DNA from 4 places in the Nonomuraea sp. B12E4 genome. Region 2 is predicted to be linked to each of the others. Evidence: riboswitches for the same ligand, from Rfam matches in the RefSeq annotation. Region 2 holds a riboswitch; each other region holds the start of a gene.
The links. Region 2 has a riboswitch for thiamine pyrophosphate ahead of ABGB18_RS35165 (cytosine permease). Riboswitches for the same ligand answer to the same signal wherever they lie in the genome.
Positions count from the first base shown of each region.

Region 1: it holds a riboswitch for thiamine pyrophosphate, as region 2 does, so the genes downstream of both, ABGB18_RS22170 (FAD-dependent oxidoreductase) here and ABGB18_RS35165 (cytosine permease) in region 2, are expected to answer to the same signal.
Region 3: it holds a riboswitch for thiamine pyrophosphate, as region 2 does, so the genes downstream of both, thiC (phosphomethylpyrimidine synthase ThiC) here and ABGB18_RS35165 (cytosine permease) in region 2, are expected to answer to the same signal.
Region 4: it holds a riboswitch for thiamine pyrophosphate, as region 2 does, so the genes downstream of both, thiD (bifunctional hydroxymethylpyrimidine kinase/phosphomethylpyrimidine kinase) here and ABGB18_RS35165 (cytosine permease) in region 2, are expected to answer to the same signal.

Region 1 is NZ_JBDPME010000009.1:208,193-215,235, reverse strand. It holds gene allB (allantoinase AllB) at 1-125, shown strand, start outside; gene alc (allantoicase) at 126-1,070, shown strand; gene pknB (Stk1 family PASTA domain-containing Ser/Thr kinase) at 1,083-3,026, opposite strand; gene ABGB18_RS22180 (thiazole synthase) at 3,189-3,944, opposite strand; gene thiS (sulfur carrier protein ThiS) at 3,937-4,137, opposite strand; gene ABGB18_RS22170 (FAD-dependent oxidoreductase) at 4,134-5,462, opposite strand; TPP riboswitch at 5,452-5,568, opposite strand; gene ABGB18_RS22165 (FAD-dependent oxidoreductase) at 5,621-6,790, shown strand; gene ABGB18_RS22160 (Rv2175c family DNA-binding protein) at 6,821-7,043, shown strand, end outside.
Region 2 is NZ_JBDPME010000021.1:68,438-75,480, reverse strand. It holds gene ABGB18_RS35185 (GPP34 family phosphoprotein) at 1-99, opposite strand, end outside; gene ABGB18_RS35180 (transcriptional regulator) at 129-734, shown strand; gene ABGB18_RS35175 (DNA-formamidopyrimidine glycosylase family protein) at 801-1,679, shown strand; gene ABGB18_RS35170 (rhodanese-like domain-containing protein) at 1,718-2,041, shown strand; TPP riboswitch at 2,115-2,228, shown strand; gene ABGB18_RS35165 (cytosine permease) at 2,219-3,595, shown strand; gene ABGB18_RS35160 (methylated-DNA--[protein]-cysteine S-methyltransferase) at 3,587-4,153, opposite strand; gene ABGB18_RS35155 (PAS domain S-box protein) at 4,334-6,202, shown strand; gene ABGB18_RS35150 (ATP-binding protein) at 6,345-6,776, shown strand; gene yidC (membrane protein insertase YidC) at 6,783-7,043, opposite strand, start outside.
Region 3 is NZ_JBDPME010000010.1:6,205-13,247, forward strand. It holds gene ABGB18_RS22875 (GDSL-type esterase/lipase family protein) at 1-423, opposite strand, end outside; gene ABGB18_RS22880 (universal stress protein) at 586-1,416, opposite strand; gene ABGB18_RS22885 (hypothetical protein) at 1,428-1,775, opposite strand; TPP riboswitch at 1,936-2,048, shown strand; gene thiC (phosphomethylpyrimidine synthase ThiC) at 2,041-3,636, shown strand; gene ABGB18_RS22895 (hypothetical protein) at 3,667-3,969, opposite strand; gene ABGB18_RS22900 (hypothetical protein) at 3,966-4,400, opposite strand; gene ABGB18_RS22905 (SDR family NAD(P)-dependent oxidoreductase) at 4,463-5,275, opposite strand; gene ABGB18_RS22910 (hypothetical protein) at 5,392-5,865, shown strand; gene ABGB18_RS22915 (HAMP domain-containing sensor histidine kinase) at 5,881-7,043, shown strand, end outside.
Region 4 is NZ_JBDPME010000045.1:33,259-40,301, reverse strand. It holds gene ABGB18_RS46295 (SRPBCC domain-containing protein) at 1-677, shown strand, start outside; gene ABGB18_RS46290 (SRPBCC family protein) at 679-1,212, shown strand; gene ABGB18_RS46285 (GNAT family N-acetyltransferase) at 1,219-1,707, opposite strand; gene ABGB18_RS46280 (LysR family transcriptional regulator) at 1,870-2,754, opposite strand; gene ABGB18_RS46275 (hypothetical protein) at 2,929-3,294, shown strand; gene ABGB18_RS46270 (hypothetical protein) at 3,291-3,491, shown strand; gene ABGB18_RS46265 (NUDIX domain-containing protein) at 3,535-4,050, opposite strand; gene thiD (bifunctional hydroxymethylpyrimidine kinase/phosphomethylpyrimidine kinase) at 4,056-4,859, opposite strand; TPP riboswitch at 4,851-4,946, opposite strand; gene ABGB18_RS46255 (MFS transporter) at 5,250-6,458, shown strand; gene ABGB18_RS46250 (Type 1 glutamine amidotransferase-like domain-containing protein) at 6,461-7,043, shown strand, end outside; gene ABGB18_RS46245 (beta-eliminating lyase-related protein) at 6,975-7,043, shown strand, end outside.

The DNA.
Region 1 (7,043 bases), on a different contig from region 2:
ACCACAGACACCCGGTCACCCCGTATCACGGCAGCAGGCTGCGCGGCGCCGTACTCACCACCTGGTTGCGCGGCCGGCCCGTGGACGGCGAGCCGCACGGACGACTCCTGTTGGGAGAGCAGTAGATGCGAGCCTTCACCATCCTGCCCGACCTCGCTCTGCGCACCCTCGGCGGCTCCGTCGTGGCGGCCAGCGACGAGTCTTTCGCCGAGAAGGAGAGCCTGGTCAAGCCGGGCCGGCCCGGCTTCCGGGCGGCGACGTTCGGCCACAAGGGGCAGGTGTACGACGGGTGGGAGACCCGCCGCCGCCGCGAGCCCGGCCACGACTGGGCCCTCGTACGGCTCGGGTTCCCCGGCGTGATCCGCGGCGTGGTGATCGACACGGCCTGGTTCAAGGGCAACTACCCCCCGCACGCCTCCGTCGAGGCCGCGGCCGTCGAGGGCCATCCGTCACCGGCCGAGCTGCTGGCCGCCCCGTGGACCGAGATCGTCCCGCCCGCCGCGCTCAAGGGCGACGCCGAGCACCACTTCGAGGTGGCCGGCGACACCCGCTACACGCACGTACGGCTGAACATCCACCCCGACGGCGGCGTCGCCCGCCTGCGCGTGCACGGCGAGGCCCGCCCCGACCTGTCGATCTACGAGGGCCTCGGCCTCGACCTGGCCGCGCTGGCGAACGGCGGCCTGGTCACCGCCTGCTCCGACGACTTCTACTCGGCCCCGAACAACGCCATCTCCCCCGGGCTCGCCCGCCACCAGGCGGAGGGCTGGGAGACCGCGCGCCGCAGGGACGGGGGCAACGACTGGCTCCTCATCCGGCTGGCGGGCCGCGGCGTGATCGCGCTGGCCGAGATCGACACCACGAACCTGCTGTTCAACGCTCCCGCGGCGGTCTCGCTCACCGGGATCGACGGGGACCGGGAGGTCGAGCTGCTGCCCAGGACCAGGCTCCAGCCCGACACCCCGCACCGCTTCCGCCTCCACCACCGGGACCCGATCACCCACGTACGTGTGGACATCCACCCGGACGGCGGCCTGGCCAGGGTCCGCCTGCACGGACACCTGGCCTGAGACCGTCGCCCGTCAGTGCCAGAGGTAGACGGTGCTGCCGGCCGGGCGCTCGCTGTTGGGCAGCGGCCGCTGATACTGCACCACGCCGCCGTTGCCCAGCCGCTGCACCCGCACCCGGAACCCGAGCGCCTTCAGCTCGGACTCGGCGTCCTTGACGTCCTTGCCGATCACCTGGGGCACCAGGCTGGCCTGCTGGTCGTCCCGGGCTTCGTGGTCACCGCGGCCGAACCAGTCCCAGAAGTCCGTCTGGCACCGGGCCACCGTGATCATCGCCGCCGCTCCCTTGTCCACCTCGGCCTTGGCCTTGGGCGCCTGCGCGATGACCGTGCACGGCTCGGCGTCGTCGTCGACCTCGTTGACCTGCACCTGGAAGCCCTGCCCGCCGAGGTATCCGGCGGCCTCGTCCTTCGTCATGCCGGTGACGTCGGGCATGACGAGGCCGGCGCTGACGTAGATGTCGACCTTCGTGCCCTCCTTGACCCGCTCGCCCACCTGCGGCGAGGTGCGGATCACCTTGTCGCGCTCGACCTGCTGGTTGGCCAGCCGCTTGACCGAGCCCACGGTCAGCCCGGCCCTGGCCACCGTGGAACGCGCGTCGTTGCCGGTCATGCCCGTGGTGTCCGGCACGACCACGCGCTTGGGCCCGAGCGAGGGCACCAGCGTGATCGTGGAGCCGGTCTCCACCTCCGACTGGGGCACCGGATCGGTGCTCAGGATCAGGCCCTCGGCCACCTTCTCGCTGTATTGGCCCTGGGCCGTGCGAACCTTCAGATCGAGCGAGGCGGCGTTCTTCTCCGCCACCACGAGGTTCTTGCCGATCAGGTCGGGGACGCGGACGTAGTCGGCCTGTGAGAAATACCACCCGGTCAGCCCGACCGCCACCACCATCACGGCGACCAGCGCCACCAGGAACCAGCTCAGCCGGAAACCGCGCCGCGCCGCCCGTGCCTCCGCCCGTGCCTCCGCCCGCGTCTCCGCGCGCGGCTGGATCAGCGTGTGCGCCGGCGCGGCCTGCGGCATCGAGGGGGGCATCGGCTGGGACACCGTCGGGGCCGCGTGCGCCGGTCCGGCGTGGGACCGGACGTTGGACGCCTGCGGGTCCGTCGTGCGCGGCAGCATCCGGTGCGCGTCCACCGCGGCCACCAGCATCGCGGTGGCGTCGGCGGGGCGGTCGTGCGGCTCGCGCGCGGTCGCGTGCGCCACCAGCGTGTCGATCAGCGGCGGCACCTCGGGGACCAGCGTCGACGGTGCCGGGACCGTGTCGTGGACGTGCCGGTAGGCCACCGACATCGGGGTCGCGCCCTCGTAGGGCTGCTGGCCGGTGACCAGCTCGAACAGCATGATGCCGGCGGCGTAGACGTCGCTGCGCACGTCGGCGGCGCCCATGGTGACCTGCTCGGGCGCCATGTAGCCGATGGTACCGATCATCATGCCGGTGCGGGTCTGGTTGGTCGCCTCGATGGCCCTGGCCAGGCCGAAGTCGACGACCTTGACCCGGCCGTCGTCGGTCATGAGGACGTTTTCCGGCTTCACGTCGCGGTGGACCATCCCGGCCTGGTGGGCCGCGCCGAGGGCGGCGAGCACCGGGATGAGGATCTCCAGCGCCTCGCGGGCGGGCAGCCGGCCGCGCTCGCGCAGGATGTCGCGCAGTGTCCTGCCGGGCACGTATTCCATCGACAGGTAGACGATGTCCTGGTCGGTGCCCTGGTCGAAGACGTGCACCACGTTGGGATGGGACAGGCTGGCAACCGACTTGGCCTCGCCGATGAACCGCCTGACGAACGCGGGGTCGTCGGCGAGCGAGCGGTGCATGACCTTCAGCGCCACCGTCCGGTCGAGCCGGATGTCCAACGCCAGGTAGACGGTCGCCATACCGCCCCGGGCGATCCGGCTCTCGATGCGGTAGCGCCTATCGAGAAGCCGTCCGACCAGGGGGTCCGCAGTCGTCGTATCCACCCGGCTGAGTTTACGGGCGTTTCGCCACTGGCAGGGCCCCGGCGCCCGAAACCGATGCTGAGACGTTCTGATCGGCACGTCGAAGCCGCCCGGCGAAACGGGCACGGCTTCACTGGCGTCCCAGCCCCGGCAGGGCGTCCTGTCGGGGCTGTGACCATTCCGTCAGGGGGTCATCGGTGAGGACGCCTCGGCGTAGCGCCTGCGCGGGATGCGGCCCGCCTGCCGCGCCAGCCGCCCCGCCACCACGGCCGCCTTCATGGCCGCCGCCATGAGATCGGGCCGTTGCGCCCTGGTGACCGCCGTGGCCAGCAGGACGGCGTCGCAGCCCAGCTCCATCGCCAGGGCGGCGTCGCTGGCCGTCCCGATGCCCGCGTCGAGGATCACCGGCACCGAGGCGGCCTCCACGATCAGCTCGATGTTGTGCGGGTTGCGGATGCCCAGCCCGGAGCCGATCGGCGCGCCCAGCGGCATCACGGCCGCGCAGCCCGCCTGCTCCAGCCGCCGCGCCAGCGCCGGGTCGTCACCGATGTACGGCAGCACCACGAACCCGTCGGCCACGAGCCGCTCGGCCGCGTCGAACGTCTCGATCGGATCGGGGAGCAGCGTCCGCTCGTCGGCGATGACCTCAAGCTTGACCCAGTTCGTGCCCAGCGCCTCCCGGGCCAGCCGGGCGGTCAGCACCGCCTCACCCGCGGTGAAGCAGCCCGCGGTGTTGGGCAGCACCTTGATGTCGCGCTCGCGCAGCACGTCCAGCACGGAGCCGCGGGCGCCGGGGTCGAGCCGCCGCATGGCCACCGTGGTCAGCTCGGTCCCGGACGCGGCCAGCGCCTGGTCCAGCACCTCCAGCGAGGGCGCGCCGCCGGTCCCCATGATGAGCCGGGAGGAGAACTTCTCCCCGGCGATGATCAGATCATCCACCTTGCACCGCCGTCAGAACCTCCACGCGGTCGCTGTCGCCGAGCACCGTCGTCTCCCACGAGCTCCGCGTGACCACCTCGTCGTTCACGGCCACCGCCACTCCGGTGGTGGCCACGGTCAATGTACGTACGGCCTGCGCCACCGTAATCCCGTCGGCCACCTCATGGGCGGCCCCGTTGATCGTCACAATCATGAAATTTCCCGAAATCTCTCTGGCGAGCACAACTCCGCCAACTCACCGTCGTCACCCACCGCCGCATCGGCCGCACCGCCTCCACCGGCCCCACCGGCTCCAGGGAAAGCGGCAGGCCCGCCCGCCGTGTCCGCCGCCACGGCGTCGGACACGAGGGCCGCCGTGAGGGGGGCCAGCAGCACGCCGCCGCGGTGGTGTCCCGTGGCCAGGACGAGCCCCGGCGTACGGGCCGGGCCGATGAGCGGCAGGTTGTCCGGCGTCCCCGGGCGCAGGCCGGCCACCACGTCGGCGACCTCCAGCTCCGTCACGCCCGGCACCAGCTCCCTGGCGTCGCGCAGCAGCTCGTAGAGCCCGCCGGCCGTCACCCTGGTGTCGAACCCCAGCTCCTCCTGTGTGGCCCCGACCACCAGCTCGCCGTCACCTCGGGGGACGAGGTAGACCGGCGAGCCGTGCACGGTCCCGCGCACGCACCGGCTGAGCAGCGGCTGCGGCGAGCGCAACCGCATGATCTGTCCCTTGATCGGCCGGACCGGCACGTCGGCCAGCTCGGTGCTCCAGACCCCGGCCGCCAGGATCACCCGGTCGCCCCGGATCTCCGGCCGCCAACCGGGTCCGGGCTGTTCGGGGTCCGCCAGGCGTACTCCGGCGACCCGCTCGCCGTCGCGCAGGAGCCCGCTCGCGCGCGCCCGTACGAGCGGCACGCCCAGGCGGTCGAGGGCGGTCAGCAGCGCGGCCGTCACCCGGCGCGGGTCCACCCAGGCGTCGCCGGGGGCCAGCAGCCCGCCGCGCACGGAGGGGGCCAGCATGGGCTCCAGGCGGCGGCACTCGCGGCCCGTCAGCCGCTCCACCCGCAGCCCCAGCTTGTCCATGAACGCCGCCAGCTCGTCCAGCGCCGCGAGGTCGTCGGCCCCGAACGCCACGTCGAGCGTCCCGTCCGCCCGCAGATCCAGCCCGGCCCGCGCCCGCGCGCTGATGCCGAACCCGCCGCCCGCGCCGTCCCCCGCGAGCCCGCCGGAGACGCCGGGATCGACATCACCCGCCGCACGCCCGCCGGGACTGGGAAGACCCGGGTCGGCGGCCGAGAAGCCCGCGTCGGCGGCCAGTTCGGCGGCGAAGGAGGGCCAGCGGCGCAGAGAGGCGACGCCCAGCCGCAGCAGCGGCCCCTCCGTGTAGGTGACCTCGCTCACCGGGGCCAGCATCCCGGCCGCCGCGTGCGAGGCTCCGCCGGCCGGGGCCGGATCCACCACGGTGACCGGCCGCCCCTCGCGGGTCAGCCGCCAGGCGATCGACAGCCCGACGACTCCGCCACCCACGATCACATCCATTCGCGCTCCCTTCGCCGGCATGATCCGGATCAGGTGTCTTGCGGTCGAAGGCCCGATGACGCCTTCCTCTCAGCCCGGTGACGGCCGGACTCCCGCGCGGCTTACGTCCCCAGCCTACGGCCTCGGTGCGACATCCAGGCACCGCCCCCGTTATGGTCATGAACGTGAACCATGTCGTGGTGGTAGGAGCGGGCCTGGCCGGCCTGCGGACGGTGGAGGCGCTGCGCGGGCGCGGATTCAGCGGCAGGATCACGCTGATAGGCCAGGAGCGGCACCGTCCCTACGATCGCCCGCCCCTGTCCAAGGCCGTGCTGCTCGGCGACGCCGACACCAGCTACGTGGACACCGATCTGGCCGCGATCGAGGTGGACTTCTGGTCCGGCGTCACGGCCAAGGCCCTGCGCCCCGGCGTCGTGGAGACGACGGAGGGCGAGCTGGGCTACGACGGCCTGGTCATCGCCACCGGAGCCGAGCCGATCAGGCTGCCCGGCGACGGCCCCCAGCACGTGCTGCGCACCCTCGACGACGCCCACGAGCTGCGGGCCATGCTGGTGCCCGGCGCCCGCGTCGCGATCATCGGCGCCGGCTGGATCGGTGCGGAGGTGGCCACCGCGGCCCGCCGCGCCGGGTGCGTGGTGACGGTGATCGAGGCCGGCCCCGCCCCGCTCGCCACCGCCGTCGGCGCCGAGATCGGCGCCCGCACCCAGCGCTGGTACGACGGCATCGACCTGCGGCTCGACACCATGGTCGAATCCGTGGACGAGGGCGGCGTGCGGCTGCTGGACGGCGAGTTCGTCGAGGCGCACGTGGTCGTCACCGGCATCGGCGTGCGCCCGGCGCTCGAATGGCTGGCCGCCGCCGACATCGACCTGCACAACGGGGTCGTCGTGGACGAGCACCTGCGCGCCTCGCTGCCGAACACCGTCGCCGTCGGCGACTGCGCCGCCTGGTGGTCGCGCCGCTGGCAGACCAGGCTCAGGGTCGAGCACTGGGACACCGCGCTCAACGCCCCCGAGGTCGCCGCCGCCACGCTGCTGGGCGAGGACATGGTCTACGATCCGGTGCCGTACTTCTGGTCGGAGCAGTTCAAGCACATGGTGCAGTACGCCGGGCACCACCCGGCCGGGGAGCGCCTCATCTACCGCGGCGACCCCGAGGGCCCGTGGTCGGCGGTCTGGCTCACGGCCGAGGAAACCCTCGCCGCGGTGCTGGCCGTGGACCGGCCGCGTGATCTCGTACAGGGGCGCAGGATCATCGAAGCCGGTCACCCTCTCGACGCGGAACGCCTGGTAGATCCAGAAGTCTCCCTACGGGATTGTGTTGTTTGAGCAAGCACGGCATGTGGTAGTTGTGGTTTCGTGACGCTTTCTGTTGCACAGATCGACCGGGAGACCGAGCAACTCGTCGACGAGTGGCTCACTCTCCCCGAAGTGGCCTCGCGCCTGGACCTATCGCTGGGGCGTGCCAAGCAACTCCTCAAGGACCACAAGCTCCTCGGAGTGCGCCGCGGGAGCGGCGGGCCTCAGGTGCCCGCGGTGTTCCTGGACGGCAAGGATGTGATGAAGGGCCTGCCCGGCACGC
Region 2 (7,043 bases):
CGGCAGGGCGCCCGCGAGTGCGGGGTCGAGCTGCATGGGGTTGACGAGCCGCCTTCCGTCGTGGTCGGAGTGGGCGAGGAACTTCCCGGCGATCCGCACGCAGGTCCTTCGACACTAACCTCCCAGGCATGACTGTCTCGGAACGTTTGCACGCGATCGGCCGGCCGCTGCTCCAGGAGCAGCTCGACCATCCCACCGTGGCCGGGATCGGGCGGGGTGACCTGGCCGAGCCGGTGTTCAGGTCGTGGCTGGAGCAGGACTACCTCTTCCTGCTGGACTACGTGCGGGTGTTCGCCCGGCTGGCCTGGCAGGCGCCCGCCGCGCACCTGGGCGACCTGGTGGACCTGGCGCACACGACCTTCCACGACGAGCTGAGCCTGCACCGGACGATGTCGGCGGAGTTCGGGGCCGATCTGGAGGGGGCGGTGAAGGGGCCGGCGTGTGAGGCGTACACGAGGTTCCTGCTGGAGTCGGCGGCGTCCTACGGGGAGGGGTTGGCTGCGCTTTATCCGTGTATGTGGGGATATTCGAACCTTGGGCGGATATTGGCTAAGAATCCGCCTGCTGAACCGAGATATCGGGCTTGGGTGGACACGTACGCGGACCCGGGGTTCGAGGCGCTCACCGTGCGGATCGCCCAGATGATCGACGAGGCCGGCCCCGATCCGGCGCGGGCGGAGGCGCTGTTCACCGAGGGGATGGCGCACGAGCTGGCCTTCTGGAGCGTGCCCTAGCCCCTCGCGCCCGGTTGTCCACAGGCTGTGGACGGCCGGGGCTCATGGGGACCGTACTCTGGTGGCATGCCGGAACTTCCCGAAGTGGAGTCGCTGGTCCACTTCCTGCGCGAGCGGGCGGTGGGCCGTACGATCCTGGGCGTCGACGTGGTCGCGTTCCAGGCGCTCAAGACGTTCGACCCGCCGGCCACCGCGCTCGGCGGGCTCACGGTGACCGGCGTGTCGCGGCACGGCAAGTTCCTCGACCTCGACTGCGACGGGCTGCACCTGATCATCCACCTCGCCCGGGCGGGATGGCTGCGCTGGCGGGAGGACCTCTCGGGGGCCAAGCCCGTCCGCCCGGGCAAGGGCCCGCTCGCGGTCCGGGTCCGGCTGGCGCCCGATGAGGAAGGGCTGGCGCCGGGGTTCGAGCTGACGGAGGCGGGGACGCAGAAGCGGCTGGCCGTCTATGTCACGAAAAATCCAGACGATGTGCCGGGCGTCGCCGCCCTCGGCCCCGACCCCCTGGACGAGTCGTTCACCGTGGCCGCGCTCAAGCGCATCCTGGGCGGCAACCGTACGCAGATCAAGGGGTTGCTGCGCGACCAGAAGGTGATCGCGGGCATCGGGAACGCCTATTCGGACGAGGTGCTGCACGCGGCCAGGATGTCCCCGTTCAAGATCGCGGCGACGCTGACCGACGCGCAGATCGCCGACCTGCACGAGGCCATCGTCACCACGCTGGGAGAGGCGGTCGAGCGGGCGCACGGGCTGGCGGCCAAGGATCTCAAGGCGGAGAAGAAGTCCGGCCTCCGCGTGCACAACAGGGCCGGGCAGCCGTGCGACGTGTGCGGCGACACGATCCGCGAGGTGTCGTTCGCCGACTCGTCGCTGCAATACTGCCCCACCTGCCAGACGGGCGGGAAACCGCTGGCCGACCGCCGCCTGTCCCGGCTGCTCAAGTAGGTGGTCGGGGCCCGTGCCGGACGCGAGATGATGGAGTCATGAGCGTTCCTGAGATCGACCCCAGTGCCCTTCCGTCCGACGCCTACCTGCTCGACGTGCGGGAGCAGGAGGAGTGGGTGGCGGGGCACGCCCCCGAGGCCGTGCACATCCCCATGACGCAGATCCAGGGCCGGGTGGACGAGGTGCCCAGCGACCGGACGGTCTACGTCGTGTGCCGGGTGGGCGGCCGATCGATGCAGGTCGCGGCCTGGCTCACCCAGCTCGGACGAGACGCGGTCAACGTCGGCGGCGGCATGCAGTCATGGGAGTCGGCGCGGCGCCCGATGGTCAGCGAGACCGGGCAGCCGCCTTTCGTCGCGTGAGGCGGCTTGTACGGTGAGACAACGCCCACTATGGCGGTTTCGCCGTCATTAGGGCATGATGAGGGCGCCAATTACAGATCGTCGCGGGAGCTCGGGGTGCCGGGCTGAGAGGGCAGCAACTGATCCGCTGCCGACCGCCTGAACCTGTCCGGATAATGCCGGCGTAGGGAGTGTGCGATGTCGCATGCCGTCAACGAAGTTCCCCTGACTCTCGAAGGACGGCCGCCGAAGACACTGGGCGTGCTCGACCAGGGCGCGCTCTGGGCCAACCTGGGTGTCAGCCTCCTCGGCTTCTCCGGGGCCATGTTCCTGCTCGACCCGCTCGGCAACGCGCCGCTCAGCCTGGGCGCCGCGCTGCTGGCGGCCGTGGTCGGCAGCCTGATCGGCACGGCCATGGTGGGTCTGTCCGCCATCCCCGGCACCCAGACAGGGCAGCCGGCGATGGTGCTGCTGCGCGGGCTGTTCGGGGCCCGGATCTCCTACGTCCCCACGGTGCTGAACGTCGTGCAGATGCTCGGCTGGGGGGCGTTCGAGCTGTGGGTGATCGCCAAGGCCGCCTCCGCGATCTTCGGCGGGGTGCCCTACCAGGTGTGGGTGATCGTGGCGGGGGTGCTCACCACCGCGCTCACGATCTGGCCGCTCGGCTCGATCCGGCTGCTGCGCCGCTACGTCACCGTCGGGGTGATCGTGTCGATGCTCTGGTTCGCCTGGTTCTTCCTTTCGGACGCCCCCGTGCACGCGGGCGGATCCTGGACCGCGTTCGCCCCGGCCGTGGACTACGTGATCGCGCTGTCGGTGTCGTGGGTGCCGATGGCGGCCGACTTCGCCCGGCACTCCAGGTCGAGCAGGGCCGCGTTCACCGGGGTGGTCGGCGGTTACACGCTGGCGCAGGTGGCCTGCCTGGGGCTGGGCGTGTACGCGGTGGCCATCGCCGGGGCGGCGGCGGTGGGAGCCGACAGCACGTCGGTGTTCGGGCCCTTCGTGGCGGTGCCGGTGGGCGCGCTGTTCTTCGGCATCCTGGTGCTGCGGGAGACCGACCAGTCCTTCGCCAACGTCTACTCCACGACGGTCTCGTTGCAGAACCTGATGCCCAGGGTGGACCGGCGGGCGTTCTCCGCCGCGATCGGCGTGCTCACCGTCGCCATCGCGCTGGTCGTGGACGTCACCTCGTACGGCGCGTTCCTGTCGGTGATCGGGGCGGTGTTCGTGCCGATGTTCGCGGTGCTCGCCGTGGACTACTTCGTGCTGGGCGGCGCCTCCCGCTGGAACACCGGCGAGGACGCGCCGTCGCGCTGGTCGATGCTGGTGCCGTGGGGGCTCGGCTTCCTCGCGTACTGGCTGACCACCTCCAGCCTCACTGTGGAGGGCTGGGACGCCCTGTGGGCCTCGGTACGGGAGGCGATCGGGTTCACCCGGCAGCCGTGGATGAACGGCGCCCTGGGCGCGGCCCTGGTGGCCGGGCTGGTGACGCTGGCCGTCGGCTGGCCGCGGCGGCGCCGCGCGGCCGGCTCCGAGCCCGGCTCCGAGGCCGCGCGGGCAGGGCGGTCAGGCTGAGGCGCGCTGCTCGACGTTGAGGAGGTGTTGCTTGGCGGCCGGACCGCCCGCGTAGTCGCCGAGCGTGCCGTCCCCGCGCACCACCCGGTGGCAGGGCACGATCACGCAGACGGGGTTGGAGGCCAGCGCGTTGCCGATCGCCCGCAACGCGCGCGGCCGGCCGATGCTCTGGCCGATCTCCTCGAACGTGGTGGTCGTGCCGTAGGGGACGGCCATGGTCTTCTGCAGCACCGTGCGCGCGAAGGTGGTGGCCAGCGCCCAGTCCACGGGGGTGGTGAACGCGCGCAGCCGGCCGGAGAAGTAGGCGTCCAGCTCCCTGCGCACCGGGTCGAGCCGGCCCGGCTCGGGCCCGATGAACGTGCCCACATGCCTGGTGACCAGCTCGTACACGCTGTTTTCCGGCTCGAAGCTGCACGCCGCGACGCCCTTGCCCGTCACGGCCAGCACCAGCCTGCCCACGGCACCGTCGTAGGTGCCGAACGCGATGTCGGGCGGAGTCTCACCTCGGTAGGTGCTGGAGGTCACCCGCAGCAGGGCATCGAGATCACCGCTCGACATTCCGTCACCCTCCCGCGTGTAGCCGCGATGCCCGCACCGCGGGCGAATCGCCGTGCCCGCCGTTGTGTTGTGCCGTGCCCGCACTGTGTGGTGCGGTGCCCGCAACTGTGTTGTGCGGTGCTCGCAGCGTATCGGACGGATCGCCCGACGGACTCACCGCGCCACGGGCACTATGGAGGTGTGGGGGACGAATGGGCCGGTAGTGACGACGAGATCGCTCGCGCGGTGCTCGCCAGCTCACCCAACGCCGTCGTGGCGCTCGACCGGGATCAGGGCGTGCTGGTCTGGAACGCCGAGGCCGAGCGGCTGTTCGGCTGGACGGCGGAGGAGATGCTCGGGCGGCGCGCGCCGATCGTGCCGGGCGAGCTGGTGGCCGAGCACAACGCCGTGCTGGAGCGGGTACGCACCGGAGGCCAGGTCTCCCTGCGTACTAAACGCTTCCGCAGCGACGGGACCCTCCTGGACGTGCGGGTCGACATCAGCGCGTTGCGGCTGGGCAGCGCGGTGGCCGGCTACGTCTGCGTGCACTACCTGGCCAGGGCCGACGAGATGGCCAGAAACCGGATGGCGCGCCGGGCCAGGCTGGTCCGGCGGCTGACCGACGTGGTCGGCGACATCAACTCCGAGCTGGAGCTGCCCGCCGTGCTCGACCGGATCTCGGCCAGCCTCACGGAGCTCACCGGGGCCGACGCGGGCGGGTTCGTGCTGATCGAGGAGGATCGGCTGCGGCTGGTGAGCACGTACCGGCTGCCGGAGACGCTCAGGGGGACCACCACGGACCTGCGTACGAGCCTGGTGGACAAACTGTTACGCACCGGGAAGACCGTCCTGCTGGAGTCGCAGGGGCTGAGCAATCTGGTGTGGGCGCGGCTGCCGGGGCTGCACACGATCGCGCTGGGCCTGGCGGCGGTCGGAGGGCGGCCGTACGGGGCTCTCTATGCGCTGTTCTCCCGGCGCACGCCGGGGCATCTGGAGCTGGAGCTGCTGGAACTGCTGGCCGGGCACGCGGGCATCGCCGTGGGCAACGCGGTGGCCTACCAGGAGGCGGTGCGGCAGCGGGCGCACGAGCGGGCCGTGTTCGACGCGAGCGCCGACGGGATCGCCGTGCTCGACGGGGCGGGGCGCGTGGTGCGCTGGAATCCGGCGGCCGCCGAGCTGACCGCGTTCTCCGCCGAGGCCGTCATCGGCGGGCCGCCGCCGTTCCCGCTGCCGGAGCCGGGGCGGAAGCTCACGTTCCAGATGGAGATCGGGCGGTGGCTGGACGTGGTGAGCGCACGGATCGAGGAGACGGGCGAGGTGGTCATCGACTTCCGCGACGTGACGACGGCCAAGGAACTGGAGGAGGCCAAGGACCTGTTCCTGGCCACGACCAGCCACGAGCTGCGTACGCCGATCACGATCGTGCGCGGGTTCGCCAGCACGCTGGACTCGCGCTGGGACAAGCTGAGCGACCTCGAACGCCGCTCGGCCGTGCGCACCATCGCCGAGCGGTCGCGGTCGCTGGGGCAGCTCATGGACCACCTGCTGCTGGGCTCCAGGGCGGGGGCGGACGAGCTCAAGGTACGGATCGAGAAGTTCGACCTGGCCGAGCGGATCAACGCGGCCACGCTGGGGCTGCCGGTGCTGTCGGACCGGCACCGGGTGGAGGTGGCCATCCCGGACGGGTTGCCGTTCGTGCTGGGGGACGCGCTGGCCACGGACATCGTGCTGGGGCAGTTGCTGGAGAACGCTTTCAAGTACTCGCCGAAGGGCGGGCTGATCAGGGTCGAGGCCTGGCCCGAGGATGACAACGTGGTGGCTGTGGTGGACGACGAGGGGGTCGGTATCGCCCCGCCTGACCGAGAGCGTATCTTTGAGAGGTTTGTCCAGGTGGACAGCGGGGATCGGAGAAGGTTTGGTGGAGTGGGGCTCGGTCTCTACATCGTCCGGAGTCTCGCGAGGGCACAAGGGGGAGACGTGAGCGCTCATCCGCGACCAGACGGAGGCACCAGGATGCGGCTTGTCCTGCGGTGTGCTTCCCCTATCGGATCCGACACACCGATGCGGTAACGACGTGGTCACGGTTGCGCTGATCTATCGTCCAATGTGTACAAGCTGTGATCGAGATGCGGTTTCTGGGGTTGGGTAACGGGGCATTTCGGTCGTACCGGGGAGTGTTCCCGCGGGGGGCACGGGTAACGGGGAGGTGGGTGTGTCAAGCGTGGTGCTGCTGCCGTACGCGCCGTCCAGCGTCGCCGTTGCCCGCCAGCGTCTGAGCACTGACCTGCAGGAAGGTGGGGTCTTCACCGCCGCGATCGACGATGCCGTGCTGGTGGTGAGCGAGTTGCTGAGCAACGCTCTCCGGCACGCCCATCCGCTGCCGTCGGGCATGGTCAGGGTCGCCTGGCTGCGCAGCGATGATCACATCGAGGTGGCGGTGAGCGATGGGGGTTCGGCCACGGAGCCGCGGGCGGGCCGCCCGACCCTGTCGTCGCTCGGGGGCCGGGGGCTCGGGATCGTCGAATACGTGGCGGAGAGCTGGGGCGTTCGGCACGACGGGGACACGACGACGGTGTGGGCCATCCTGCCCGCCCCGCATGCCTCGGTGAACGGGCAGGTCGCGGCCCTCAAAGAAGCCGGGTGACGCTTGTCAGGCGGCCCGGGCGGCGAGCACGGCCCGCTCGGAGACGGCCCACGCCGCGGAGACGAGCAGGTACAGCCCGGCGGCCAGCGGCAGCACCAGCGCGGCGAGCACGGACCCGTACGGGAGGAGCGGCATGATCTTCCGCAGCAGCGGCGGCTGCTCCCCTGTCTGGGTCGCCAGTTTCTTGTTCAGCCGGGCTGTGAGCCAGGCCACGACCATGACCAGCGCGATGACCGCAACGAAGACCAAAACCGGCCAACTGACCAG
Region 3 (7,043 bases), on a different contig from region 2:
CCGCATCTGGTTCACCAGCGTCGTGAACGCGCTCAGGATCGTCGCCGGTGCGATGTTGCTCCACACGTCGTTCGTGCCGAAGTGCATCAGGACGATGTCCGGCCTGGTCGCGGCGAGCCAGCCGGGTAACTGGTTCTGGTTGGCCACGTTGGTGGCCAGGAAGCCGCCGTGGCCCTCGTTGTCGCCGTCGTACGAGACCCCGCAGCCCTGCGGCGGGAGCGTGCCGACGAAGTCGATGTCGGTGTGGCCGGTGCTCTGTAACCTGTTCCAGAGCAGGGCCCGCCAGCAGCCGGGGGATCCGGTGATCGAGTCGCCCAGCGGCATGATCCTGATGGGCGCGGCGCCGGCCTGCGAAGTGGTCGCGATCAGCACCGCCGCGGCCAGAGCCAGCATCGCCGCCAGCACGGCGGTGGTCCTGCGCATCGTCTGCTCCCGTCGTCGCCTCGCCTCGCCGCGCCGTCGCACGGAGGGGCTCACGCGTCCTGGTCTTCGCGCGAATCGTAGGATCGCCTGGGGGCGGGGGAAAGGCAGGGCGCTGTTCGCAGGCTGGTGACCTGCGGGGACGGCGGGAGTGGCGTGTAACTTTCAGTGGATCACGGCGAGCGGGCAGGGTGCGTGGTGGAGCATGGCCTGGCTGATCGAGCCCATGAGCATCCCGGCGAGCTGGCCGTGCCCGCGCGACCCCACGACCAGCAGCTCGGCTCCCGCCGCCGCCTCCCTCAGCACCTCGACGGGGTGGCCGTGCACGACCTCCGCCACCGCGTCCACGCCGGGATGCGGCCCCCGGTGCCCGGCCAGCAGGTCCTGCAGGGCCCGCAGGTGCCTCTGCTCGCCGTCGCGGTCGGCCGGCTCGAAGCCGCCCGGATGCGGCCAGGCCCAGGACTGTACGGCACGCAGCCGCGCACCCCGCAGCTCCGCCTCGGTGAAGCCGAAGTCGAGCGCCCGCATGGATCCCGTGGAGCCGTCGACCCCGACCACCACCTCGGCCCGCGGCGCGGAGGGCCGCTCGTGGACCAGGACCACGTTCGTACGGGCGTGCGCGGCCACCCCGTAGGCGACCGAGCCGATCAACAGCCCGCGTACGCCGCCGATGCCGCGACTGCCCACGACCAGCAGTTCGGCCCCCTGGGCGGCCTTGATCAGGGCCGCGCGAGGGTCGCCGGGCAGTAGCTTGGTCTCCACGGTGATGCCCGGCCGCTCGCGCAGCGCCCGGTCCCTGGCGGAGACGAGCACCGACTCCGCGCCCTCGCGCATCCACCGGCCCACCTCGGCGTAGTATCCGGCGGTCTCCTCGCACACCCACTTCGGCACGGTGTGCGCCACGATCAGCGGCGCCTGGCGCAGCGCCGCCTCCGTGGCGGCCCAGCCGACGGCTTCCAGTCCGGTGCGCGAGCCGTCCGCCCCAGCGATGATCAAGGTTCAGCTCCTCAGCCGAAGGCGTAGCACTCGACCTCGGCGCGGCGGTATGACAGCCCTCTGCCTACGGCTTCCTGGGCGCACGTGCGTTGGGCCTTGCTGAGATATAGCGTGCCGCAGACGGTCACGCCGGAGTAGGTGCGGCAGTCGAGTGATTTGTCGGGTTGGCCGATGCGGTAGTCCGCCTTGACCGCCGCACGGCAGCGTGTCATTCCCATGCTGGAGTAGCGGCACTGAGCGATCAGGACGGCGTACTGCTCCTTGCTCACTTCATGCTGTTCGATCCCACCCCCGGAGGCGGCGGACACGTTGAACGTGGCCAACACCGCCAGGCCTGCGACCGCGGCGATATCTTTCATGTTCCCCCTGACGGGACCGTACCGCCCAGGGTGATCGTCAAACCTGAGCGCTCCCGGACCCGCTGCCCGGGCCGTCATCCGAGAAGGCTCGCGGCGCTAAATCCTGTTATTTCGTGAAATGCCCATGTTTCGGGCGCAGTGAGGGTTGGGTACGATCACCGCCGTCCAACGCGGGAGCCCGGTGCGGACCGGGCTGAGAGGACGGCTGACAGCCGCCGACCGCCAGAACCTGCTCCGGGTAATGCCGGCGAAGGGAGTTTGCGCGATGAGCAGCGCGCGCTTTTCCAAGATCTACACCGGTGACCTGCGTGTGCCGATGCGCCAGGTCCGCCTGTCCGACGGCTCTGCTGTGAGGCTGTACGACACTTCGGGCCCGTACACCGACCCTGACGTCGAGACCGACGTCAGGCGGGGCCTGCCGCGCCTGCGCGAGGGCTGGATCGCCGAGCGCCGGGCGGCGGGGCTGCCCGTCACGCAGGTCGCCTGTGCCAGGCGGGGGCTGGTCACCAAGGAGATGGAGTTCGTGGCGGTGCGCGAGGGGATCGCGGCTGAGTTCGTACGCCAGGAGGTCGCGGCCGGTCGGGCCATCATCCCGGCGAACGTCAACCACCCCGAGACCGAGCCGATGATCATCGGCCGGAACTTCCTGGTGAAGATCAACGCCAACATCGGCAACTCCGCCGTGACGTCCTCCATCGAGGAGGAGGTCGAGAAGATGACCTGGGCGACCAGGTGGGGCGCGGACACGATCATGGACCTGTCCACCGGACAGGACATCCACGAGACCCGCGAGTGGATCCTGCGCAACTCGCCGGTACCGGTCGGGACCGTGCCCATCTACCAGGCGCTGGAGAAGGTCAAGGGCCGGCCGGAGGAGTTGTCGTGGGAGGTGTACCGCGACACGCTGATCGAGCAGTGCGAGCAGGGCGTGGACTACGTGACGGTGCACGCCGGGGTGCGCCTGGCGTACGTGCCGCTCACCGCCCGCCGCAAGACCGGGATCGTCTCGCGCGGTGGCTCGATCATGGCCGCCTGGTGCCTGGCGCACCACCGCGAGAGCTTCCTGTACGAGAACTTCGACGAGATGTGCGAGATCCTGGCCCGCTACGACGTGTCGTTCTCGCTCGGCGACGGACTGCGGCCCGGGTCGATCGCGGACGCCAACGACGAGGCTCAGTTCGCCGAGCTGCGGACGCTCGGGGAGCTCACCCGGATCGCGCGCGCCCATGACGTGCAGGTGATGATCGAGGGTCCCGGTCATGTGCCCATGCACAAGATCAAAGAGAACGTGGACCTGCAGCGCGAGCTCTGCGACGACGCGCCGTTCTACACGCTCGGGCCGCTCGTGACGGACATCGCGCCGGGGTACGACCACATCACCTCGGGCATCGGGGCCGCCATGATCGGCTGGTACGGCACCGCCATGCTCTGTTACGTCACCCCCAAGGAGCACCTGGGCCTGCCGGACAAGGACGACGTCAAGACGGGTGTGATCACGTACAAGATCGCTGCCCACGCGGCGGACCTGGCCAAGGGGCACCCGGGGGCGCAGGCGCGGGACGACGCCCTGTCGGACGCGCGGTTCGAGTTCCGCTGGGAGGACCAGTTCGACCTGTCGCTGGATCCCGACACCGCCCGGTCCTTCCACGACGAGACCCTGCCGGCCGCGCCCGCCAAGACGGCGCACTTCTGCTCGATGTGCGGGCCCAAGTTCTGCTCGATGCGGATCAGCCACGACGTACGCAGGTACGCGGCCGAGCACGGGATGAGCGAGGAGGCGGCGCTGGAGGCGGGGCTGGCGGAGAAGGCCGAGGAGTTCACCCGCCGGGGCGCCTCGATCTATCTGCCTGTCGTGGACTAGCCGGTCGGCGTGCGCGGGGGCGCCTGCCGGTCAGCGCCCCCGCAGCACTTCGAGGATTCTGATGCTGCCCACCTCGCCGCCGTGCCAGAGACGGTATTCGGCCGACGGCCGGACGTAACGGACGGCGTCCGCGTACCAGAACTCCGCTTCGGCGTGGACGTCGTTGTCGTCGGGGCGCAGCGTGACCCGCTCCGGGATGTCGAGTTCGAACCCGAGCAGGCGCGGGCGGCCGTCCGGCTCGGTGTCTATCCAGGCCAGCAGGGAACGCGTGGGCAGCGGCATGGGCTGCCGCAGGCCGGGGGCCCGCAGGGAGACCTTGGCGCGCACGGTCATTTGATGATCCGTAGAAGTTTGATCGACCCCATGAACCGGGCCCGCAGGAAATACGCGGCTTCCTCCCTGCCCGGGGCGATCGACTCGGCCTTGGCCAGTTGGCGCGCGTCGATCTCGGCCTGCGTCACCACGTATTCGCCCCAGCCCCGCCGGAACCGGGCGGCGGAAACCGTTTCCGCGCCTTTGGGATTGCCGAGAAGTCCCGTCAGCGTCAGCGGCCGGCCCGGCGAGGAGGCGAGGATCTTCGGTCTGCGGTCGTTCCGCAGGCTCTCGGCCGGCACGTGGGCGTGCCCGGCCTCCGGATAGCTGCCGTAGATGATGGGCATGGCGGCCGTCGGGCCGCCTCCCGCCGTCGCGCCGCTCAATACGACGGCGGCGCCACTGCCGGCCAGCGCGGCTGACGCGGCGACCAGCACCCATTTACGCTTCATGGCCTTCTCCCGCCGTGGGGGTCCACAGGGGTGTACGGGCGGAGAAGGCTGTGGGGTTCGGATTACCCCGGATCCTGGAACGGCTCGGATTCCAGGGCGGCCACGAGGCGCGACATTCCGGCCAGCCATCTGTCCGGGTCGTCGGCCTTGCGGCGTACGAACTCGGTGACCTCGGGGTGCGGGAGGATGTGGAAACGTTCGGCGTCCAGGCCCTCGATGACCGTGTCCGCCACGTCCGAGGGGTCCAGGATGGTGCCCGAGGCGGCCACGGCCCGGGCGGTCAGGTGGCCCTCCTCAAGGCCGCGCTCCAGCATGGCCGTCCGCACGCCCTGCGGGCACAGGACGCTCACCTTGATGCCCTCGGGCCCGTAGTGCATGGCCAGCCACTCCGCGAAGGCGACGGCCGCCGTCTTCGTCACCGCGTAGGGCGCGTCGCCGGGGCAGCCGATCAGGCCGGCCGCGGAGCAGGTGTTGAGCAGGTAGCCGCCGCCGCGGGCGACCATGGACGGTATGACGGCGCGGGCGGCGTACACGTGGGCCAGCACGTTCACCCCGAACAGGGCGTTCCACTCCTGGTCGGGGGCGTCCAGGCCGTGGCCGCCGATGATGCCGGCGTTGGAGCAGAACAGGTCGACGGGGCCGAACCTGGCCTTCGCCACCTCGGCCACCTCGGCCACCTCGGTCTCCGAGGAGACGTCCGCCCGGACGGCCGTGGCGCGGTCGCCGATCTCCTCGGCCACCGCCCGCGCGCCGCCTTCGTCGAGGTCGGCGATCACGACTCCGGCGGCGCCCTCGGCGGCGAACCTGAGGGCCAGCGCCCGGCCGATCCCGCCGGCCGCCCCCGTCACGACCACGACTTTGTCTCGTACGCGCATGAGCGTTCCTCCCCGGCCGCTACCAGAACATGATTCTACGGGTGGGGGAGCTTCAGATGAGAGGTTTCTCATCTGCGCCTCAGCGTGGTCTCCTCGAAGGGCGTCAGGGTCTAGCCATGAAGCAGCGGGCAGTGGTGATCTTCCTGATCCTGGGCGTGGTGGTCGCGGGTTTCACCACGATGGAGTTGGTCCGGGCGTCCGACCAGGGCCTCCATCTGGGTGAGCCGATCGTGGTCACGCCGTCCTCCGGCGATCGTGGTCAGCGCACCCAGCCGGTGGGGGAGAGGAGGCCGATCGTCCCCGGCGAGGGCGAGGGCGAGGGCGAGGGCGAGGGCGAGGGTGAAGGCGAAGGCCGCTCGCCCGCGAGCAACGTGGAGCCCACGCCCGGCCGGAGTGCGGCGTCCACGCCGGGCGCGAGCGCCGAGCCCACGCCCGGGGGGAGTGCGGCGCCGAGTGCCGGGCACACGCCGCGCAAGAAGAAGGCCGAGCCGGTCAAACCGCCCTCGCCCAGGCCGGCAGGCGGCGATGATGACGACGATGACGATGACGACGGTGACGATGACGACGGCGCTGGGGACGACGATGACTGATGAGGAAGCCGCCGCATGCGGGTGAGCGCCCGTGCCCGGATCGTGGGCTGGATGCTGGCCGTCGTAGGCCTCGCCCTGTCCGTCGCGATCTTCGTGACCGCCGCCATCCTGCTCTCCGAGCTCGACCGCCGGGTGGATTCCGAGCTCATGAAGGAGGTGGACAAGCTCAGGCGCTATGCCGAATCCGCGCGCGCTCAGCAGTCGGTGAAGGACGTCGGGCAACTGCTTGAGGAATACCTGGAGTTCAACACCCCCGACCAGTGGGAGGACTTCTTCAGCATCGTGGACGGCCAGGTCGACATGAGGACCTTCACCCAGCCGCCGGTGAATCTCGACGCCGACGAGGAGCTGGTCGCCCGCATCGCCCGGGTCACCACGGTCGAGGACCGGACGATCGAGACCGCCCAGGGCACGGTCTCCTATGCGGTCATCCCGGTGACCGTCGTCGGTGACGCCCGGCAGGGCCACTTCGTCATCGCGATCTTCTACGACCCGCAGCGCGAGGAGATCGCGGACGCGGTGCGGGTGCTCGGGCTGTCCGCGCTGGCGGGGATGGTGCTGGCGGGGGCGGCGGGGTGGTTCGTGGCCGGGCGGGTGCTGGCGCCGGTCCGGATGATGAGCCAGACCGCCGAGCAGATCAGCGACTCCAGCGACCTCACGCGCCGGCTCGACGTGCCGGGTGACGATGACGTGGCCATGCTCGCCGCGACGTTCAACCACATGCTCGACCGGCTGGAGAAGGCCTTCGTCGTGCAACGGCACTTCATGGACGACGCCGGGCACGAGCTGCGCACCCCGATCACCGTCATCCGCGGCCACCTGGAGTTGATGAGCGACGATCCGGAGGACCGCGCCGAGACCCTGGCCCTGGTGACCGACGAGCTCGACCGAATGAACCGCATCGTCGACGACCTCATCACCCTCGCCAAGGCCGAGCAGCCCGGGTTCCTCTCGCTGGACCACGTCGAGGTGGCCGATCTCACGGTCAGCGTGGTCGCCAAGGCCCGCGCTCTCGGGCGGCGCCAGTGGCGGGTCGACGAGGTGGCCGAGGCCCGCGTGCCCGCGGACCGCCAGCGGCTCACGCAGGCACTCATGCAGCTCGTGGCCAACGCCGTGCGGCATACCACGGACGACGACCTGATCGCCGTGGGGTCGGCCGTACGCGACTCGTGGATCGT
Region 4 (7,043 bases), on a different contig from region 2:
ACCTGGCCATCCTCGAAGCGGCCAACCTGATCACGACAGCGCGGCAGGGCCGGGAGAAGCTCCACTTCCTGAACGTCGTGCCCATCAACGAGATCGCCGAGCGCTGGATCAGCCGCTACGACCTCGACCGAGTCCGCGCCCTGTCGGACCTGAAAAGAGCCTTGGAGGACACCCCGATGCCGGGCACAGAATTCGTGTACAAGACCTACATCAAGACGACGCCGGAGCTGCTGTGGCAGGCCCTGACGGATCCGGCCTTCACGATGCGCTACTGGGGAGTGGCCCTCGAGACCGACTGGCGACCGGGCTCGGAGATCACCGTCAAACTGAAGGAGAACGGGGTCGTGATCGCGGACCCCGCCCAGGTCGTGCTCGAATCCGAGCCCTGGCGCCGGCTCTCCTACACCTGGCACACCTTCACCCGCGAGTGGGCCGACGCGTACGGCCTGAGCGACGAATACCTGACCCGGGTCACCGCCGAGCCCAGGTCCAAGGTGACCTTCGACCTCGAACCGGATGGCGACGTGGTCAAGCTGACGGTGACCCACGACGGCTTCGAGCCCGGCAGCGCCGTGCTGGAGGGAGTCAACGAGGGCTGGCCGTCTATCCTGGCCGGCCTGAAGACCCTGCTGGAGACCGGCGAGCCGCTCATCGCCGAAACCCCGAAGAACAAGTGACATGCCTACTGGCAAGCTCGAAATCTCCGCTGTTCCCGAGGCCAAGGCGGGAATGCTCATCCGCCGCAGACCGGCCGAGGTGTTCCAGGCCATCGTGGACCCGGAAATCACCACCAAGATCTGGTACACCAAGAGCAGCGGAAACATGACCCCCGGCGCCGAGCTGCTCTGGGAATGGGAAATGTACGGGGCATCGAGCCGCGTGGTCGTCAAGGAGGTGGAGGAGAACAGCCGCATCCTGTTCACTTGGAGCGGTTACACCCCCGACAACCCGACCACGGTGGAGTTCCGCTTCATCTCCGCGTCGGGCGGCACCACCTACGTCCAGGTCACTGAAAGCGGCTTCACCGGCAGTGGCGACGAGGTCGTCCAGTACGCCATCGACTCCACCGGCGGCTTCACGTTCCTGATCAGCGGGCTGAAGGCCCTCCTTGAGCACGATCTCCCTCTCGGGCTCATCGGCGACGCCCATCCAAGGACGTGGCAGCATGAGGCCGGCCTCCGAGCGAGCCCGACACCGCCGAGCGGTGCGTGACCAAGCTCAAAGCCGCCGGTACATGATGTGCAGTCCCACGTAGCCGTGAACCGGATGGTGGAAGCCTGCCGGAAGGGTGGTCATCACTTCGAAGCCGAGTGACCTCCACAGCGCCACCGCCCGGGCGTTGGTCTCCACGACGGCGTTGAACTGCATCGCTCGAAAGTCGTCCTTACGTGCCTGTTCCAGGACATGCTCGCCGAGCGCCCGGCCAACTCCCCGGCCGGAGTGGCTCGGATCGACCATGAAGCTCGCGCTGGAGATGTGTGCGGCGCCGCCACCGTGGTTGCGGACGCTGTTAGCTGTGCCCAGGACGGTTCCGTCCGCGTCCACGGCGACGAAGGTGCGGCCCGGCGGCTTGGGGAACCACATCTGCCTGGCCTGAGATTCGGGGGTGCCACGATCCCACGAGAATGTCTCACCGGCCCGCACGATGCCCTCCATGAACGCCCACATACTGGGCCAATCGTGGGCCATCGCCTCTCTGATCATCATGGCCGCCAGCATGGGTCAACCAGGTAGGAGCCGCAACTGAGTTTCGACGGAGGAGGTGGCCAGGCCGAACCCCGACTATATGGTGCCTCGCAAAGCGATCACCTGATCCATGGGACAGGCCCTTGACGCGAGTTTAGAATCCCCGGGACTACGTGAACCCCTTCAACTGGGCTCATGGGGGGCGTCGATCAGGTGGCGCAGCAGCGCGTCGGCCACCGGGTTGGCCGGTCGTGGGGTGCGGGTGGCCAGCGCCACCCGCCATTCCACCTTTGGTTGCACCAGGGTGGCAGCGGGCAGTCCCGAGCGGTCAGCCCGGCTCCGGGTGACGATCGCCACGCCATGGCCGTTGCGTACCAGCCCGGCCTGGAGATCCAGCTGGTTGGTCTGGGCCACGAACCGGGCCCGCAGGCCGTGGTCCATGAACAACTGCCGGATGCGCTGCGCCAGTGCCGTGCCCGGGCCGAAGCCGACCAGCGGCTCCCGGCTCGCCTCGGCCAGCGACACCTGGTCCCGCCTGACGAACGGGTGCCCCGGCCCGGCGATCACCACCAGTTCGTCGGCGAACACGTGGTGCACGGTCAGCCCGCCCGGCACGGCGCCGCCCAGCACCAGATAGGCCAGGTCGAGCTGGCCAAGCCGGAGCGCCTCCACCAGTTCGTCGACGACCGTGTCCCGCACCTCGACGTGCACTCCCGGATGCGTGCGGCGGAAGCGCGCCAGCTCTGCGGGCAGGTCGACGTGCGCAAGCGACTGGATGGCTCCCACGCTGACCCGGCCGGTCCGCAGCCCGGCGACCGCGGCCACCACGTCGCGCACCGCCTCGGCGTCGGCGACCATGCGCCGGGCCAGAGGGATCACCTCCCTCCCGGCCGGGGTCAGCACGACCCGCCGCGTGGCGCGGTCGAACAGCGGGGCGCCGAGCTCACGTTCGAGGTTGCGGATGGACGTGCTCAACGCCGACTGCACGATCAGCACCTCGCGGGCCGCCGCGGTGAACCTGCCGTGTTTGGCGACCGCCAGGAAGTGTTCGAGCTGACGCAGCTCCATTCATCTCCTCCATCGATTGCCGGGTGCTGATTCATGTGTTGGGCAGGGCAAAGTGATCAGCACGGTGATGAGCGGCCTGCTGATCGGCATCCTGCTGTCCCGCACCGTGGCGGGGGTGATCGCGCAGTTGGCGGGCTGGCGCGCGGTCTACCTGTTGGTGCCGCCCTGACGGCGGTGGTGGGAGTGCTGCTGTGGCGGCAGCTGCCGGTGCTCGCGCCGCTGACGCGGATGCGCTATCCGGCGCTGCTGGGTTCGGTGGTGCGGCTCGTCCGCGAGGAGCCGGTGCTGCGCCTGCGGATGGCCTATGGCTTCTTCACCTACGCCTCGTTCGGCGTGCTCTGGGCCAGCTACGGTTTCCTGCTCGCCCGCCCTCCCTACGGCTGGGACCAGGCGGCGATCGGGCTGTTCGCCCTCCTCGGCGTGACCGGGGCGACCGCGGCCCGCTTCGCCGGCAAGCTCGCCGACCGAGGCTGGGCCAGGTATGCGACCGGCGGGTTCCTCCTGGCCTGCGGCGCCAGTTACCTGCCGCCGCCTACATGACCGCCTACTTCCTCGGCGGCGCATCGGGCAGCGGCCTGTCGGCAGCCATCTATGCCAGTCATGGCTGGGCGGGCGTCTGCGTGCTCGGCGCCGCCTTCCCCGCCGCCGGTCTGCTGCTGTGGGTGATCGAGATGCTGGCCTCCCGGCGCGCCTCGGCCCGCCGGGCCGAGGCCCGCGCACCGGCCGTCCAGGACTGACTCTCGTGCCGGCCACACACCCGCCGCATAGGACCGGCGTGTCTCAGGGGTACAGCTCGAATGGCTCGGCGATGCTCACCTCCGCCAGGAACTCCGGCAGGAGCTGCGGCAGCCGGCGCGGGTAGACCCGATCCGTGCTGGAGCCGACCTCGGCGACCGGCCACCAGCGGAAGCCGAAGTAGTCCTCGATCTCGAAGTCCAGCATCTCCGAGCGGTCGATGTCCGGGCCGGGGACGTCGAGGCGGACGCGGACCACCACCTCGTGTTGCAGCCGCCGCGCGCCCCGGTAGCGGAAGGAGCTGTCACGCCGCCAGGTGGGAGCGCCGATCTGCGCGGGGCGGGTACGGATCCCGGTCTCCTCCCTCAGCTCCCTGATCGCCGCGTCGACATAGTCCTCGCCGTCGTCGATCCCGCCGCCTGGGAGCTCCCACCAGGTTCCCTTCTCCGGCATCGTCGGATCGCGGGTGTGGAAGAGCAGCAACCGATCGCGGGTGTCGAGGACGACGAGCCGGACCACGTCCCTCTCGATGATCGGCAGGTCGTCGGGCGGCTCGGCCATCCGCCTCACCACACCGCGTGGAAATGGTGGACGGGGCCGTGACCGCCCCCGACGCGCAGGCTGTCGGCGGCACGCAACGCGCCGGTCAGGTAGTCCCTGGCCGCTCGCACGGCGGCGAGCCAGTCCCGGTGACGCACGCGCAGCGCCGCGACCGCCGAGGACAGGGTGCAGCCGGTTCCGTGGGTGTGGCGGGTCGCGACCCTGGGCCCGGCGAGGTCGACCGGCTCGCCGCCGGCACTGAAGACGTCGACGCAGACCTCGCCGTCCAGATGGCCGCCCTTGAGCAGCACCCGCCGCGCACCGAGCGCGTGCAGCCGCCGTACCTGCTCGTGCATCTCCGCCACGGTGCGGGCCTGCGGCTCGCCGAGGAGGTCCGCCGCCTCCGGCAGGTTGGGGGTGATCAGGTCGGCGCGCGGGAGCAGCACCTCACGCAGCGCGGACACCGCGTCGGCCGGCAGCAGCCGGTCGCCGCTCTTGGCCACCATCACCGGGTCGAGCACCACGTACGGAGGAGAGAACCTGTCCAGTGCCGCGGCCACCGCGTGGATGACGGGGGCCCGCCCCAGCATGCCGATCTTCACGGCGTCCGCGGGGACATCGGCGAGCAGCGTGTCCAACTGAGCGCTGACGAACTCCGCGGGCACCTCGTGTACGCCGCGCACGCCTGTGGTCGTCTGCGCGACCAGAGCCGTGGTCACCGCCATGCCGTAGCCGCCGAGGGCGGAGAAGGTCTTCAGATCGCCGTGGATGCCCGCGCCACCGCTGGGGTCGGTGCCGGCGATAGAGAGGATTTTGGGAACGGAGGTCACCCGTGACGTCCCTTCGCTAGTGCGAACTAGATCAGGTTCTACGGGTGTGATCTCAGCCCGGCTCGCCGGGCACCCCGCGTCGCATACGAGCGTAACAGGCGCCGTAACGGTAACCCGGCTGCACCAGGTTTCGGACCCGTCACCGCCCGGCGAGGGGCAGGGGACCTACCACGGCCAACCATCGGCTACAGTGCTCATCGCCGCATGACTGAGGTGTCCTCCCTTTCGGGGTGAACCTCCGAGGACACTCGTGCCAAGCCCAGTCGACGCGGCCCGCCGGCTGATCCCTGCGGTTGCGTCCCCCGGATCCCCGCCTCCTCGAAACCACTTGGCGGGTGCGGTCCGGGTGACGGCACTGCCCCGTTGGATCGACCGGTTGGAGGAAGAACCGTGGCGTTGGAGCGTGCCCTGGTGCGGCTGCTGGAGCTGACCTGTGGCATCACGATCGCCAATGTCTACTACGCGCAGCCGTTGCTCCCGACGATCGCCCGCGAGCTGGGGATCGGCCCATCCGCGGCGGGGATGCTCATCACGGTGACGCAGGTGGGCTTCGCCTGCGGGCTGGTGTTCGTGGTGCCGCTCGGCGACATCATCGCCCGCCGCCCGCTGATCACCACGTTGCTCGCGATCGACGCCGTGGCCCTCGCGGTCAGCGCGGCCGCATCCGGGCCGCAGGTGCTGGGGGCCGCTGCCATACTGGTGGGCGCCTCGTCCGTGGTGGCGCAGATGGTGATCCCGTACGCCGCGACGCTGGCGCGCCCGGAGCACCGGGGCCGTACGGTCGCGACCCTGATGGGCGCCCTGCTGCTCGGGGTGCTGCTTTCGAGGACCTTCGCCGGGCTCGTCGCCGAGGTCTCCGGATGGCGCTGGGTCTATGGCGTGGCGGCCGGGGTGATGGCCGTCATGGCGGCGACCATGTACCGGATGCTGCCGGCCGGGGGCCGCGAGGTCGACCTCGGGTACGCCGCCCAGATGCGGGCCGTGCTGCGGCTGGCGCGCGGCGAGCCGGTCCTGCGCTGGCGGTCGCTGATCGGCGCCGCGCAGTTCGCCATGTTCAGCTGCTTCTGGTCCACCGTGACCTTCCTGTTGTCGGGCCCGCCGTTCGGCTGGAGCAAGGCGGGGATCGGCTTGTTCGCGCTGGTGGGCGCCCTGGGTGCGCTGTGCGCGCTGGGCGGCGGGCGGCTGCTGGACCGGCGGCGGACGCGCCTGCCGGTCACCGGGGGCGCGATCGTGCTGCTGGCGGGCTCCTTCGGCGTGCTCGCCGCCGGGCGGAGCAGCCTGGTCTGGCTGGTCCTCGGCGCGCTGCTGATGGACGTGTGCTGCCAGGTCGTGCACGTGACCAACCAGGCGGTCATCTACGACCTGGTCGACGCCGCCCGGTCCCGCCTGACCACCATCTACATGACCACCTACTTCTTCGGCGGTGCCCTCGGCACGGCCGTCGGCATCAGCGCCTACGACCGCTACGGCTGGGGCGGCGCCTGCGCGGCCTCGGCCGGCTTCTGTGGTCTGGCGGCGCTGGGCTGGCTGGCGACGTACCGGCACGAACGGCCCACGGCGGCGCGCCTGCCCGCGATGAGCGACCAGAGGGAGAACTGAACGTGCGGAAAGTGTTCCTCGGCTCCGCCGGACTGGGTGCCCTGCCGCCCTGGCTGGCGTCGCTCCCCCTGACGGCGAGGCACGCGGTCCTGGTGCCGACCGCGGCCAATCCGCTGCCCGCCGCCCCGTGGGTCGAGGCGGCGGACAGCCTGCTGCGGGGGGAGGGCATGGTGGTCGAGCGCCTCGACCTCGAACGGGCGGGGGCGGCCGATGTCGAACGCGCGCTGCGCGGGGCCGACCTGGTCTTCGTCGCCGGTGGGTATCCCCTGTTCCTGCTGGAGCACGTACAGCGGACCGGTTTCGACCGCGTCGTCGCGCCGGCGGTGCGCGAGGGCCGCCTCGGCTATGCCGACGTCTCGGCCGGCGCGGCGCTGGCCGCGCCGGACCTCGGCTACTACCGCGAGGCCGACGCCGCCATCGACCCCGGGGATCCAGGCGCGCCCGAATCGACGCGCGGCCTCGGCCTGGTGCCCTTCCTGGTGCTCGCCCACCGCAACCGGGGCCGGGCCGAGCGGCATGACCGGCAGGTCGCGCGGCACGGCGAGCAGGCGTACCTGTCGATCAACGACGACCAGGCCGTGGTCG